DNA from 3 places in the Alistipes sp. AF48-12 genome. Region 2 is predicted to be linked to each of the others. Evidence: riboswitches for the same ligand, from Rfam matches in the RefSeq annotation. Region 2 holds a riboswitch; each other region holds the start of a gene.
The links. A riboswitch is a leader RNA that binds a small molecule or an ion and turns the genes downstream of it on or off. The one in region 2 is predicted to bind cobalamin.
Positions count from the first base shown of each region.

Region 1 (5,018 bases), on a different contig from region 2:
GGATTCGCTGACCTTCGACTCGTTTTCGTTGCTCGTGTAGCCCGTCAAACGATAGATCCTATCCGCATTCGGATAAAACGAGTCGTAGGATTGTTCGAAATAGATCTTGGCAATCAGTACCAGACCGATGGCCAATCCGATACTCAGCGAGACGATTTTTGTTACGTTATGCCGTCCCCTTTTGAAGAGCGAGCGTATGGCGATGTTCAGATCCCTCATATTGGTCGTCGGTTTTTATTTTTCCGCTTTGGATCCGGCGGAGTGTTTTTTCAATCGATACAGCAATGTTCGAAAATAATGCCGTGATGTGCTAATGTTTGTAATACAGGATTTTATGTTGTGTGGTTCGATCCGGGTGTGTAAAATTAATGGACACTGTTGAATGAATCCTTTACAGATGAGGGCAAAAGAGTGTTAAGAACCTGCTCGGAAGTCGGATGGATTGAAAATGAACGGATGGAAAAACGTGGAGCCTGGAAAGACGCAAGAAACTGGCCGGACTGCCCTCGAAATACGGCGTCGCGGTACAGGAAGACAATCCGTACGGCGAGCTAAGATTCGAAGGAGCGTCTTTGCCGTCGGTAAAGTCTTTCGACACGACCGGCAACGTCCCGTGCACGGGACGTTTTTCTAAAATTTTCTGCCCCGGATTCCGGATCGGCTGGATCGCCGGAGACAAGGACATCATCCGCAAGTACGTCCTGGTTGGTCAAACAGGGAACCGACCTGCAATGCAATACGATGGCCCAGATGATCATCGCCCGGTATCTACAACGGTACGACATCGACCGGCATATCGGAAAGATAGTCGAAGTGTACAAAAGGCGCAGGGACGTTGCGGTCGGATCCATCGAACGTTACTTCCCCGCGAACATAAGATTCATTCGGCCCGAAGGCGGACTATTTATCTGGATCGAACTTCCGACAGGGATTTCGGCGCGCGAAATTTTAAACAAATGCCTCGAAAAAAAATAGCTTTCGTTCCGGGCAGCTCTTTTTTCCGAACGAGCATAAAGAGAATATCCTCAGGATCAATTATTCCAATATACCCGGAGACCGGATCGAGAAAGGACTTAAAATCTTCGGGGAGGTCGTCAAAGAATATATCGGCAAATCCGAATGACCTTTTCCGGCGACCGTCCCGGCGCGCAAACCTCGAAAAACGCTCTTCCCGAAGGGAGTTTTTTATTTGCCTTTCTCGCCCGAAAAAGTTCGCAGGTTGCCCTAAAATATCGCGGCGGATCTATTTTAATTAATTTTAAAAACTTATCTTTGCCTCGGAATCGGTTCCGGGGGCGCTTTTCTGTCGTCCGGATTAAAAGGGAATCGGGTGAAAATCCCGGACAGTCCCGCTGCTGTGAAGCTCCGTTTACGCTTTGATCATACGATACCACTGGTTTCGAAAGGGGCCGGGAAGGTTTCAAAGCGGGAGTCAGTCAGAAGACCTGCCGTTCGTAAAAGGCTGTTTTTGCTCGTGGGTTTAGAAAAATAGCGAAAAAAATTATCCTCGTTTTGAGAAATATACGGATGAGAAAGTATGTCAGCGTCGTAGTGGAACTTTTGAACACCGGCACGGCAATGCCGGTTTGTCGGATGTAAAGAGAGGCGGTTATGGAAAAGACATCACAGTATTCGGAAAAACTTTTGCACCGGAAGCTCGACCTGCTGCTGCGTACGGGCAAGCTATTGATGGAAAGCGCGGCGGACACGAGCCGCATCATGCGCAACATGAAACGCACGGCGGCCTACCTGGGACTGCCCGACGAACACCTGCATATTTACATCAACTACAACATGCTGATGGTAAACCTGGGCGACGAAGAACATTCGTTTTCCAAATTCCAGAGTTGCGAAAAACACGGCATCAACATGACTGCTATTTCCGCCGTCAGCAAACTCTCCTGGAGAGCCATCCGCGAGGATTATTCGCTGGAAAAATACGAGGAGGAGCTGGAAAAAATCCGTACCCGCAAACGTAACTACACCCCCTGGCAGGTAGCCGTCGGCGCGGGATTCGCCTGCGGCGGGTTCTGCATCCAGTTCGGTTGCGACTGGCCGGCCTTCTTCTACGCTTCGGTGGCCGCTATCCTGGGGTTCCGCTTGCGTGCGGTGCTCAATGATCTGGGTTCCAATCACTTTATGAATATTGCCGTCGCCGCCTTCGTCTCAACGTTGCTGGCATGGGTTTCCACGTTTATATCGACGCTCGCACTGCCCGGACCGCTCCATGCCGTTCTCCATTCCGATACGCCGTGGCATCCGCTGATGGCCTGCGCTCTTTTCATCGTCCCCGGCGTCCCGCTGATTAATTTTGTAAGCGACATGCTGGATAACTACGTGCAGGTGGGTATCACACGGGCCGTCAATACATTGCTCATCGTGGTCGCCATGTCGTTCGGCATCGCGCTGGCCATCCACGTCTGCGGGATCGACAACTTCGTGAAGGATCTGAGCATGACGCCGCATCACACCTATTTCGAATTCGCCGTAGCGGCCGCCATATCGGCCGTAGGATTTTCGATGATCTTCAATATCCCGCGCCGGTTGCTCTGGGTGGTGGCCGTAGGAGGCGTCATCGCCGTTTGCTCCCGCAACTTTGTCAATCTTGGCCCGAGCAACCACAATATCGGACTGGACATGGGTCCAGTGATCGGTTCTTTGGTCGGCTCGGCCCTTATCAGCATCATCGTAACGCGGGCGGTGCATTGGTTCCACACCCCTCACCATTGCCTATCGATTCCCAGCGTCATCCCGATGATCCCGGGCGTGCTGATGTATCGGGCGCTGTTTGCTTTCATCGATATGCGCGGCGTGGTGGGCGAAGTCACCGTAGCGATGAACAATGCCATCCAGGCCTCGCTTATGATCCTTTGCATCGCTATCGGCGTGGCCATCCCGAACATTTTTGCACGCCGCTGGATCACTCCCAAACGTCAAAAACAGTTGAAACTGCTCATCGAGCGGCGCAGGCTGCACGGTAAGTTCGTCAACCTGACGGACATCGGCTAAACGAGAAGACGCGACAGCGGCCGGCCGCCTACAATGCGGTCCCTTTTTTCGGAACGAACAATCCCGACATTTCCGCCCGTTCGAGATTCAGAAGCCGCACTTTCCGCGTAATGCCGCCCGCATAACCCGTCAGGCTTCCGTTGCTCCCGACGACGCGGTGGCAGGGCACGACGATGCTGACGGGATTGTGCCCCACGGCGCCGCCTACGGCCTGCGCCGATACGTTCCGTACTCCCTGTCGCCGGGCGATCTCCCGCGCGATCTCCCCGTAAGTGACGGTTTCCCCGTACGGGATTTGCCGCAGCACGTCCCAGACGGCGAGCCGAAACGGCGAACCTTGTAGGTGCACCGGCGGCGTAAAACCGGGGATGCCGCCGCCGAAATAACAGTCCAACCATTCCCTGACCTGCCCGAATACCGGCAGCATTTTCTCTTCGTGCCGGGCCGACAGCGTGTCGGCAAAATATTTCTGCCCGTCGAACCACAGCCCCGTCAGGCCTTCGTCGTCGGCTGCGATCGTGATCCCGCCGAGGGGCGACCGGTATTTAAAAGTGTACTGCATCGCTGATTTATTTATTTATTGGTTTTCTTCGATTCGATATTAGGCAGAAAGCCCGTTATTACACCCAGCAAAGGCAACAACGTACTGATCTGAAAAATATACTCGATGCTGGTTTTGTCCGCCAGCCAGCCGAAAAAGGCGGAACCGAGTCCCCCCAGCCCGAACATCAGTCCGAAAAATACTCCGGCGATCATGCCGACCTTTCCCGGCATCAGGTCGGTCGCATAGACCAGAATCGCCGAAAACGCCGACGAGATGACAAGGCCGATCACGACCGCCAGTACGATGGTGCAGGCCAGGTTGGCATAGGGAAGCATCAGCGTGAAGGGAGCGGCCCCCAGAATGGAACCCCAGATCACGTATTTCCGTCCGATGCGGTCGCCCAGCGGCCCGCCGAAGAATGTTCCGACCGCCGAAGCCGCCAGAAATGCGAAAAGACAGTACTGCGCCCCCTGTACCGACATCGAAAATTTATCCATCAAAAAGAACGTGAAATAGTTGGTCATACAGGCGATGTAAAAATATTTCGAAAATACCAATACGCCCAGGATAATGAGCGCGGCCCGGATTTTTCGCTTCGTAAGTCCGTGAGCCGGCGCCGCCGCCGTTGCGACGGTCTTGCGTGCCGCTACGGCCAGCCGCCGTTTGTACCAGTTCCCGATCTTAATAAGTATGAAAATAGCCAGCAGCGCGGCCAATGCGAACCAGCCGATCGAAGCCTGACCGAACGGAATCACGATCAAAGCCGCCAACAACGGCCCCATAGCGCTTCCCGCGTTGCCGCCGACCTGAAAGATCGACTGTGCCAGTCCTTTGCGCCCGCCCGAGGCGAGCTGCGCTACCCGCGAGGATTCAGGATGGAAAACCGACGAACCGCAGCCGATCAGGCCGACCGCCGCCAAAATAAAGACAAAGCCGGGGGCTACGGACAGCGCGAGCAGTCCGGCCAGCGTGAAACACATCCCTACGGCTAGCGAGTAGGGCCTCGGATGACGGTCCGCCAAACGTCCGGCGAAAGGCTGCAAAAGCGACGAAGTCATCTGAAAAACCAGCGTGATGACGCCGATTTGTGCGAATGTAAAGCCGAATTTCTCTTTGAGAAGCGGATAGACCGCCGGAATGACGGACTGCATCATGTCGTTGAGCAGATGAGTGGTGCAAACCATCAACAGGATCGGATAAACTGTCCGGTTCATCGGATTACGGAGCGGCCGCGCGCAGGAGGAGTTCGTATTCATGGGTTACGGTTCTTTCAGGATAATGCCGATCGTATGCAGCGCCTTCCGGGCATCCCGGGCGATTATATCCCGTACCAACCGTTCGTGCGTAGGCTGCGATGCGAGAAAATAGCCCGTATCGACGTAAATGTGTTCGAAACCTTTTTGCAGGTGGATGGTCGCCGACCGGTAGAGTTCGTACAAAATCTCGTTGTGCGTAGCTTCCGCCA
Region 1 covers NZ_QUDJ01000012.1:62,046-67,063, reverse strand. The annotation lists gene DW082_RS08910 (ABC transporter permease) at 1-219, opposite strand, end outside; partial or broken gene DW082_RS08905 (PLP-dependent aminotransferase family protein) at 459-1,123, shown strand; cobalamin riboswitch at 1,268-1,468, shown strand; gene DW082_RS08900 (threonine/serine exporter ThrE family protein) at 1,612-3,009, shown strand; gene DW082_RS08895 (methylated-DNA--[protein]-cysteine S-methyltransferase) at 3,038-3,571, opposite strand; gene DW082_RS08890 (MFS transporter) at 3,583-4,767, opposite strand; gene DW082_RS15045 (FadR/GntR family transcriptional regulator) at 4,813-5,018, opposite strand, start outside.
Region 1: linked by a shared signal. The riboswitch ahead of DW082_RS08900 (threonine/serine exporter ThrE family protein) and the one ahead of DW082_RS13265 (TonB-dependent receptor) in region 2 are both predicted to bind cobalamin.

Region 2 (5,018 bases):
TGATCGCCACTTCGATTTTTTTTTATTTCCTGAAACGTGTTCAGGTCAATCACCGAAACCGTATTGTCGTAGTTGGGGACCCGGTAACCTCCGGAGTTGGCGACATAGAGTTTGTCGCCGACGATGACCATTTCTTCGGGCTGGTAGCCGACCACACAAGTTTCGAGCACGGTCAGCGAGGCCGTATCCACTTTGGCCACATACCCCAACCGGGCGTTGGGGTCGATCTGTACCGGGCCCGCGTAAGAACTGACATAGCATACGGGCCTTTAAAAGCGAGGTAACGGCAGTTCGGGATCGAGACCACTCCGATATGCCTGGCGGTACGGACATCCATCACTTCGACGAAGTGGGAACAGTTGATAACCGCATAGAGCTTATTGCCGTATATCTGAATGTCGTTGCCCACGTCGCCCAACTCTTTAACCACGCCGGGATTGCGTTCCGGATAAATATTCTTGGAATACACGCCGGTTTCGGCGTCATAATAATCCAACGAGGCTTTATTGCTCCCCATATTGCCTTCGTTGAGCAGGAAAAAGCCTTTGATCGGACCTTCCTGACCCGTTCCGCCGGTCCCGGTCGATCCACCTCCCGTATTCGTATTCGTGGAAGGGAGGACCGGCTCGTCTTTTCGGCACGAACCGAGGCAGAGAAAGAGCGACAATAAAACCGCAAATCGTCGTATGAAACTCATAATGTCAGGTTAATTTTGATTTTGAAGTTCGTCCCGGGCATCGGATAGCACTGGACGACTTCATACTGTTGGTTGAAAATATTGTTGACTTCGGCCGTGACCCGCATACCGACGCGGTTCCACTGAAAACTCTTGGACAGCGACATGTCGTGGGTATACCACGGTTGCGAATAGTTTTCCGGAATATTGGCCACCGCTTCGTACCGTTCGCCGGTATAGATAAAGCTGTAATTCCAGTCCCAGCTTTTATAGCTGCCGCCCAGTATGGCCGATCCGCTGTGCCAGGGGATATAGGGAATCTGCCCGCCGTACCATTGGCTTTCGGGATCGGTGAAATCCTGCGCTTTCTGGTAAGTGTAGTTCAGGCGGGCATTGAGGGCAACCTTCCCGAATTGGAAACCGGATTGTACCGACGCGTCGATGCCGCGTATCTCCACGTACCCGAGGTTGACCATCGTCCACTGGAACTGATTGGATGTGGGCATGGCGATGATCTTGTCGTCCACCTGATTGAAATAACCGTCCACCGATACGTCCAGATAAGTCAACCCGTGACCACCGAACGATTTGTTGTAAACGATCCCCACGTCGTACTGGGTCGTAAACTCGGGCTTCAACTGTTTGTTACCGATGAACGTATAATAAAGATCGTTGAACGTAGGCATACGGAATATCCGTTTGTAAAATGCCCTGAGTTGCAGATTTTCCGCGCTCCACGGGCGATAAGACATAACGACCGTCGGTGTGAACTGGCTCTTTTCCGGAGCTTCCTCGCCGAGGGCTTTGGTTTTGTCGTAGATATAAGTATGAAGCAGGCTGGCCTGCATACTGAATTTTTCGAACTGAACGGACGTGGCCAATGCCGTCAGGACGGAGTACCGCTGCGGACAGGCAAAGTCCACCAAGTCGGCATCGAGCGTGTTCCACTGGAAATCAGCGGAAAGGTTGACTTTCCACCAGTCGAAAAAAGAGAAGCCGTTTACGGCCGAGAAATAGACCTCCTGCTGCCGGTAATGGTTATCGACATACATGGTCGTCACGTCGAGCCGTGGATCGGACAGGTAATGCAGGTAATCGTAAGCGTACTTGCCGTTCAGCACGAGTGTATAAAGCGAACCGAACTGTTTGCGGAACGAAGACTGCACGAACAGGTTACGGTCCCACTGGCGGTCTTCGTGCTTGAACTTTCCCGGCTCCTCCCGCACCGAAGCGCCCGGATAGCCGCGTTCCGAGTCGTAGAAATAGACTTTGGCCTTCCACTCTCCGTCCCTGATCTTTCCGAACAGTCCGCCCTCCACCCTAAGAGCGCTGACATCGCCGTTACGCCGCACTTCGGTCGTATCGTATCCGTCCTTCTTCGCATAGCTGAACTTATACCGTCCGGTCGTATACATATATTCCGCATTGAACGAGCTGCTCAGTTTGTCGCTGATCCTATGTTCCCACAACACGGACGGGTTGACCGTACCGAACGACCCTCCTTTGACAGAAAAACTCAGGTTGTAATTTTTGACAGAATCGAAACGTGGTGTCCGGGTAGTCATGTAAACCGATCCCGCGGAGGCATAATCCTTAGCCGACTGGAAGATGGCGCTTTTCTGCCCGTTGTACAGCGAAACGGCCTCCATATTGTCCAGCGAGAAGCGCCCCAGGTCGATCTGCCCGTTCTGGGCGTTGCCCAACTGGATGCCGTCGTAGAACACCCCGACGTGCTGGGTTCCCATGCTCCGGATATTGACCGTCTTCAATCCCCCGATTCCGCCGTAGTCCTTGATCTGGACGCCGGAAAAATAACGAATGGCATCGGCCACGGAAACCACGTTCAGGCGCTCGAGTTCTGTTCCCGACAATTCCTGTGCGGGAATGATCTTCGGCAAGGTCCGGCGGCCGTAAACCGTCACTTCCCCAATCTCGTATTTACGGAGTACACTGTCCGATTCCTGAAGAAACGTCGTGTCTTTCGGCTGGGCGGCAACCGAAGTTGTAAAATACTTATTTTCAGTAAATTGCATGCAAGTTCATTCGTTTGCACGATTTACCTCTGCAGTTGACCGACAAAAACAAACGAAATACGATGTTTGGGAGAGCCAATTACATACCACCCGTGATCCCGCAGGGGTAAATCCTCGTTATCGCAAGGCAGGTCTTCTGACTCATTTCCTCCGCTGCGCCTTCCCAGTTTAAAACCAGTGGCAAAGAGTGCGCGGAGTTGCCCTATAAGGACTGAAACTCACAGCAACGGGTATTGTCGCAGATTCTCACTGCATTCCCTTTTATTCCCGGAAGCAGATAACTTCCGGAAAACCTTGCGGCACAAAATTACGGAAAATATTTTTAATTAATATTGTTACACTTTGGTAAACTTGCATGAAATTAAACAAAAGGCATATGCCAGCCTGTTACCTCTCTGCAAACTACCATTCTACTATTAGTAAAGTAAAAAACTATCTTTGACTTTATCGAATTATCACATGCTAACTCTATAAAACTGTAGCAAAGGATTATTGTAACCGGACACAAATATCATTTTATCATTTTGTAAGGCTACAACCGTAGTATTGACTACGATTGCAGCCTTACAAAGCACCAAACTGTACGACAGTATTCTTCTTGATACGCCCGACCGCGAACCGCCCAAACCGGGCTATTTCGCCGGTTATCAAGCTTGGTCGCCTGAAGCCTTATCGGCCAATTGTCCATTCTGTAACCCAATCCAGAAAGGCTGAATCTCTTTTATGGACCGAATTTCCCGGCACGCGTCGAGCGTGAGCAAGTTAGGTTTTGGTTTAACCAAAACATTTCGGTTTAACGGATTAAACCGAAACTCCTTTTGCTCCGGTGTCGCATTTTTCAGAACAGGCAAAACCTCAAACAGAGAAGCGTGGAGTTGCAAAAAACTCAAACAGCATTCATGTGGTCATATATTTCAGTCTGCCAATGACATGTATGTTAATCCGTTCCGGACTCTTCCGGATTATCCAAGACTATTCACGACACCGGGCGGGGAAACGCTACAACCAGTCTGAAACGGTTATATATTGCGGGCAAAATCATCATCCGGCCGCTTTTATAAAATGTAAAGAACCGATGAAAAACCGAGCGCACCGTATCCGCGACCGATGAGCCTTTCTTATCGCACGGAACCGTAAAAAGAAAAGACAACACGAACAATCAACCGTAACCGGCTTCCGCAGGCAGATAACTCCAATGGGAACCGGTTACCATGTAAATTTAAAATCGAAAAAGTATGGATAAAATCGTTTGCGTCGGGGAGCGGACATGGATGAGGCTCCTCGCCCGACTGGAAGAGTTATCGACCCTCGCCGGAGAGGTCCGGCAGAAATTCGATCCGCAGGTATCGGAGGGATGATTGGACAGCCAGGACGTGTGCCTGTTGCTGAACGTCTCCAAACGTACCCTTCAAACCTACCGGGACAAGAAACTACTGCCTTATACTTCGATAGGAGGCAAGTTCTTCTACCGGGAGAATGACGTGGCAGAATACCTGAGAAGTAAAACCATTAAAAGTAAGTAGGTCATGTCTTGGGATTTTTTGAACAGCGAAAGCGAAGAGGTGAAGAAAGCCTTTTCGCAGATCAGTGAAACGGAAAAGGCTTTGCGGAAAGCCATCGACAACTACCGCCCCTCGGTTATGAAAGAACGGTACCTTACGGGAGAGGAAGTATGTGCCTACCTACATATCTCGACCCGCACGCTGCAGAACCTACGGGACAGTCGGCAGATCCCTTTCACCGTTATCGGCGGCCGCAACATCATCTATCCCGAATCTGGCATCCGGGAAACCCTCCTCAAGAACCTGCGCCCGACCGAAGATCCGTTCTAATGTGGATAGATTACCCCCATTAAATAGTGATTCGGTTTGAACTATTCGAAATTTTCGAATAGTTCAAACCGAAGGCCCAAGACAACCTGATATAACAACTGAAAACATGAGCATGTCCCCGGCCGTCGTATCATAGGCCGGGGATCGCTTTAAACGAACTAACCCTTTTCTATCTGTATTCGGGTAGATAATTCTGCCGGGCATATTGGGTAAAAGATTCTCCTTTTGTCTTCTCCATCGCTACATCATACACGGCCTCGACACTGATAAATCCTCCGCAGCGGCGGGACAGCTCGCCGTCTATGCCCACGTCGAACCTCAGATCGGGCGACTGGCGGTTATATTCGTCCAGCTTGCCGTGGCAATGCCCGTGCAGCATGACCGAGCCGTGGGGCTTGCGGTTCCAGGTCAGCAGCGGATAGTGGCACAGGTTCAACACCATGTTGTCCGTCAGCCGGGAGCACATGCTCGGACGAA
Region 2 covers NZ_QUDJ01000028.1:11,375-16,392, reverse strand. The annotation lists partial or broken gene DW082_RS13270 (YncE family protein) at 1-697, opposite strand, end outside; gene DW082_RS13265 (TonB-dependent receptor) at 694-2,709, opposite strand; cobalamin riboswitch at 2,818-3,021, opposite strand; gene DW082_RS15220 (hypothetical protein) at 3,945-4,067, shown strand; gene DW082_RS13250 (helix-turn-helix domain-containing protein) at 4,068-4,232, shown strand; gene DW082_RS13245 (helix-turn-helix domain-containing protein) at 4,236-4,541, shown strand; gene DW082_RS13240 (hypothetical protein) at 4,711-5,018, opposite strand, start outside.

Region 3 (5,018 bases), on a different contig from region 2:
AATCACAGTGCAATATTACGTATAATTTGCCGGAAAATGCAAGATGTTTGCCAATTCCGCCGTAAATTTGTCATAACGAAGACCGCCGGCCGCACTTCGCGGCGCGAATCTCCTCCGCCGGGCGCAACGGGAACCGCCCCGGCATGACAATTGCTGGATAAGATGCAGATTGCGTATATTTTATACGGTCCGTATACGGAGATCGGATCGCGCGGCGTTTTTTTAACAGAGGCATACCGAAATAATAATGCGTGTTATGAAAAAGATTGTTTTGATCGTTTTGTTGACGTTGCTGGGCGGCGGATTGTCCGCGCAGACGAATTCCCGCAAAGCGGCCCGACAGGTCGAGAAAGCGCGCCGGGCCGCGATGGACAGCGTGTTGCACCTCGGTGCGGTGCAGGTTTTGGAAAGCGGCGCTTTCGTAGTCGAAGTCGACCGGCTTATTTTCAAACGGGGGCGTACGGCCAGCGTCAGTTCGAATACGAATTTCGTTTCCCGCGACGGCGACGAGGCGTTCGTGCAGATAGCCTTCAATACGGTGCTGGCCGGGCCGAACGGCGTGGGCGGCATTACGGTGCGCGGAAACGTGTCGGATGTCACCGTCCGGACGGACAAAAAAGGATATCTCTACTACGGGATGAACGTTCAGGGGATCGGGATCTCCGCGCGGGTCGATATCATGCTGATTCCGGGCGCCGACCGCGCCAGCGTGACCGTCGATCCGAATTACAGCAGCAACCGGATTACGATGGAAGGAAGGGTGCTTCCCTCTGTCGATTCGAGGGTCTTTAAGGGACGTTTTCACTAATAAAGGCGTTTCCGGAAAATCCGCCGCCCCGCGCCAGTCAGAAATCCTGATTGGCGCGGGGCGGCGTGCATGGTGCGGAATGTTACCGTTCCGGCGGGTAGTCCGACAGGATGCCGCTCGTATGGCGGAATTGCTGGAAAACGAGCGGGTCGCCGGCGAATCGGGCCGAAAGTTCTTCCCGGACGGCGTCGTCGTGGACGCCCGGAATCAGCGTCGTGCGGAACCGGTAGTCGATCCCGCTGTTGCGCAGCAGGTCGATCGACCGTTGCACGTTGTCCATCTGGCGGTCGGTGACGGCCGGATAGATTTTCGCGTAGTGTTCGCGGTCGGGGATCGTTTTGATATCCATGGCCACGCAGTCGACCAGTCCCATGTCGATCAGGGCGGACAATAGTTCCGTATTCGTCCCGTTGGTATCGAGCTTGATCCGGTATCCGTGCCTTTTGACTCTCTCCAGAAAGCCGGTCAGTCCGGGGTGCAGGGTCGGCTCGCCGCCGGTTACGACGACTCCTTCGATCCACTCCCTGCGCCGCCGCAGGTAGTCGAGAATGACCGTTTCGGACAGATCGGGTAGGTGATCGGTCAGCGAGGGGAGTACCAGCGACGGGTTGTGGCAGTAGTCGCACCGGAAATTGCATCCTTTGGTGAATACGACGGCCGAAAGTACTCCCTCCCAATCGATTAGACTCTGTTTGACAAAACCTCCGATTCGCATGTCAGATCGCTGTTTCGTGGACGATCCGGTGGTCGAACAGCTTGCGGTCGGCGAACTCCTCCCGTTTCCCGTCGTTCCACTGGCTTACCGGGCGCATGTATCCGACGATACGGCTGTATACTTCCGCCTTGCCGCCGCATTTGGGACAGACGAAATGTTCGCCGGACAGGTAGCCGTGCGAAGGACAGATGCTGAACGACGGCGACAGCGTGATGTAGGGCAGCCGGAACCGGCCGGTCACGCGGCGCACCATGTCTCGGGCGGCTGCGGGCGATACGGCGCTTTCGCCGGTGAAGACGTGGAACACCGTTCCCCCGGTGTACAACGCTTGTAGCGGATCCTGCATTTCGAGCGCTTCGTACAGGTCGTCGGTAAAGTTTACCGGCAGGTGGGTCGAATTGGTGTAGTAAGGCTTGGCGCCTTTCAGCAGTCGGTCGGCTTGGTTCGCCGTGATGATATCCGGATAACGCTTGGTATCGAGCATCGCGAACCGGTAGGCGGTGCTTTCGGCCGGAGTGGCTTCGAGGTTGTAGATATTGCCGGTTTCCTCCTGGAATACGGCCAGCACGTCCCGCATGAAGCGCATCGTTTTTTGGGCGAATGCCGCGCCCTCTTCGGTGGCGATTCCGACGCCGAGGAAGTTCAGACAGCATTCGTTCATCCCGTTGATGCCGATCGTCGAGAAGTGGTTTTTCCAATAGCAGCCGAAACGGTCGTGGATGTGGCGCAGGTAGAATTTCGAATAGGGATAGAGTCCCTTTTCGGTGTAGCGCTCGATGACCTTGCGTTTGGTTTCGAGGCTTTCGCGGGCCAGCTCCATCAGGTGGCGCAGCCGTTCGAAAAACGACTTCTCGGACCCCGATTCGTAGCCGAGTCGCGGCAGGTTGATCGTCACGACGCCGACCGACCCGGTCAGCGGGTTCGACGCGAACAGTCCGCCGCCGCGCTTGATTAGTTCCCGTTTGTCGAGCCGCAGCCGGCAGCACATGCTGCGCACGTCGTCGGGTTTCATGTCCGAGTTGACGAAGTTCGAGAAGTAGGGGATGCCGTACTTGGCGGTCATCTGCCAGATGCCGTCGTAATCGGGATTTTCCCAATCGAAATCGGGCGTGATGTTGTAGGTCGGGATCGGGAACGAGAACAGGCTGCCCGCCGCGTCCCCTTCGTACATCACCTCGGCGAAGGCCTTGTTGAGCAGCGTCATTTCGGGCTGAAAATCGCCGTAGGTCTCCTCTTTTATTTCGCCGCCGCAAACCACCGGCTCGTTTTTCAGGAAGTCGGGGACGGTCAGATCCATCGTGATGTTCGTGAACGGAGTCTGGAAACCGACCCGCGTCGGAACGTTCAGGTTGAACAGGAATTCCTGCAAGCACTGTTTGACCTGCGCGTAGTCGAGCCCGTCGTAGCGGACGTAGGGCGCGAGGAAGGTGTCGAAATTCGAGAAGGCCTGCGCGCCGGCCGCTTCGCCCTGCATCGTGTAGAAGAAGTTGACGATCTGTCCGAGCGCTGTCCGCAGGTGCCGGGCCGGCGCGCTCTGCGCTTTGCCTTCGACTCCTTTGAACCCGGTCGTCAATAGGTCTTTCAGATCCCAGCCGACGCAGTAGACGCTCAGGAAGCCCAAGTCGTGGATGTGCATAGCTCCGCTTTTGTGCGCGTCGGCGACCTCTTCGGAATAGAGCCGGCCGAGCCAGTACTGCGAAGTAATCATCGTCGAAATGTGCTGGTTGAGGCCTTGCAGCGAGTAGGCCGAATTGGCGCTTTCCTTGACCCGCCAGTCGTCCTGCGACAGGTAGTCGTCCATCACGTCGAGGTTCGAAAACAGCTCTTTCGATTCGCGGAGCTGTTCGTGCTGCCGACGGTAGAGCATGTAGTTTTTCAGCAGCGCGAAATCGCCGCGACGGTACAGCGCCTGCTCGACGGCGTCCTGCACCTGTTCGACGTGCGGCGTCTGTTCGGCGCTGTTTTTTTCGAGCGAGGCCACCACTTCGCCGCACAGCCGGCGTGCTTCTTTGCGGTTCGGCGCACCGGAGGCCCGCATGGCCTTGAAGATCGCCTGTTCGATTTTCTCCGGACTGAATTGGGCGATCTCGCCCGTCCGTTTTACGATTTGCCGTAAATGAGTCTGTCCATTCATCTTGTTTGAATTTTAAACAGTTAAACAATAAGATAAAATGGTAACTCCGGGAGGATAAAAGATATCGGGCCGCGTACGGAGGGCCCCGACATTCGATCGCTCTTCACCCGAAAGCTACAATGCAATTCATCCGGCAGGTCTTCTGACTTGTTCCGGGTCGCGCGCCTTCCCATCGGGTAAACCGACAGTGGCATTCGGGTTTGCGCGGCCTTTGGCAGGAACTTACAGCTACGGGGATAGTTCCCGACTTTCACGGGATTCCCTTTTGATCTCCCGCCGGGCGAGAAGCCCGGCATCGAGAACCGAATGTTTTCACAAACATAGCGAATCGTTTCGACGGAAAACATTTTCGGCGGAATACTTATTAACAACTTATAAACCTATTCGATTAAACGGTTGGCTGTCATCGCCGAAAGCGACGGGGAAAGACGGTATGCAAAAAGGCCGCTCGCCCGAAACGGCGAACGGCCCTGAAAGAGATCCCGGAAACGGGCGGAAACTATTTTTTCACCAGTTTGCAGGGATAGTGCGCTTTGTATTTCCCTTTGGTCATCGCGGCCAGTTTGCTTTTCAGCAGAGTTCGGCGCAGCGGCGACACGTGGTCGATGAACAGTTTGCCGTCCAGGTGGTCGTACTCGTGCTGGATGACCCGCGCCGCGAAACCTTCGAACTCCTCGTCGTGCTCGACGAAATTTTCGTCCGCGTAGCGGATCCTGATCCGCGACGGCCTTTCGACCCGTTCGTTGATTCCCGGCAGGCTCAAACATCCTTCGTCGAACGGAACGGCGTCGCCGGAGCGTTCGTAGATGTGCGCGTTGATAAAGGCTTTTTTAAAACCGGCCAGGCTCGGATCCTTGTCGGCGTTCACCGAAGCGTCGACCACGAAGATCCGGATGTTGCGGCCCACCTGCGGGGCGGCCAGTCCGACTCCGTCGGCTTCGTACATGGTTTCCCACAGGTTTTCGAGAAATTTGTCCAGTTCCGGATAATCTTTGGCGATGTCTTCGGATTCTTTGCGCAAAACCGCCGAACCGTAAATATAAATCGGAAGTAACATATCGTTCGTTTGCTGTTTTTAATCCTGTTATACCAGATGCCGGATCAGTTCCGTCCGGTCTCCGGGAAGCAGGTCGATCATCGGGATTTCGATCAGCGTGTAGCATCCCGGTTTCTGCAACATAGAAGCCCGCGCCGAGGAGACCAGTATCTGGGCCGTAAGCGCCGGATTGTTGATCTTCATATTGAATTCGAACAGTTGGTTCTGCGTTTTGCCCGAAACGCCCTTGCGCGTCAGGTTGACGCCATGTCCCATGTCCAGCAGCGCGTCCACGCTCTGCACCTGCATCACGTGCGTCTCGTCG
Region 3 covers NZ_QUDJ01000016.1:39,248-44,265, reverse strand. The annotation lists gene DW082_RS10740 (DUF4251 domain-containing protein) at 257-808, shown strand; gene DW082_RS10735 (anaerobic ribonucleoside-triphosphate reductase activating protein) at 891-1,523, opposite strand; gene DW082_RS10730 (ribonucleoside triphosphate reductase) at 1,525-3,657, opposite strand; cobalamin riboswitch at 3,772-3,979, opposite strand; gene def (peptide deformylase) at 4,157-4,714, opposite strand; gene DW082_RS10720 (diaminopimelate dehydrogenase) at 4,742-5,018, opposite strand, start outside.
Region 3: linked by a shared signal. The riboswitch ahead of DW082_RS10730 (ribonucleoside triphosphate reductase) and the one ahead of DW082_RS13265 (TonB-dependent receptor) in region 2 are both predicted to bind cobalamin.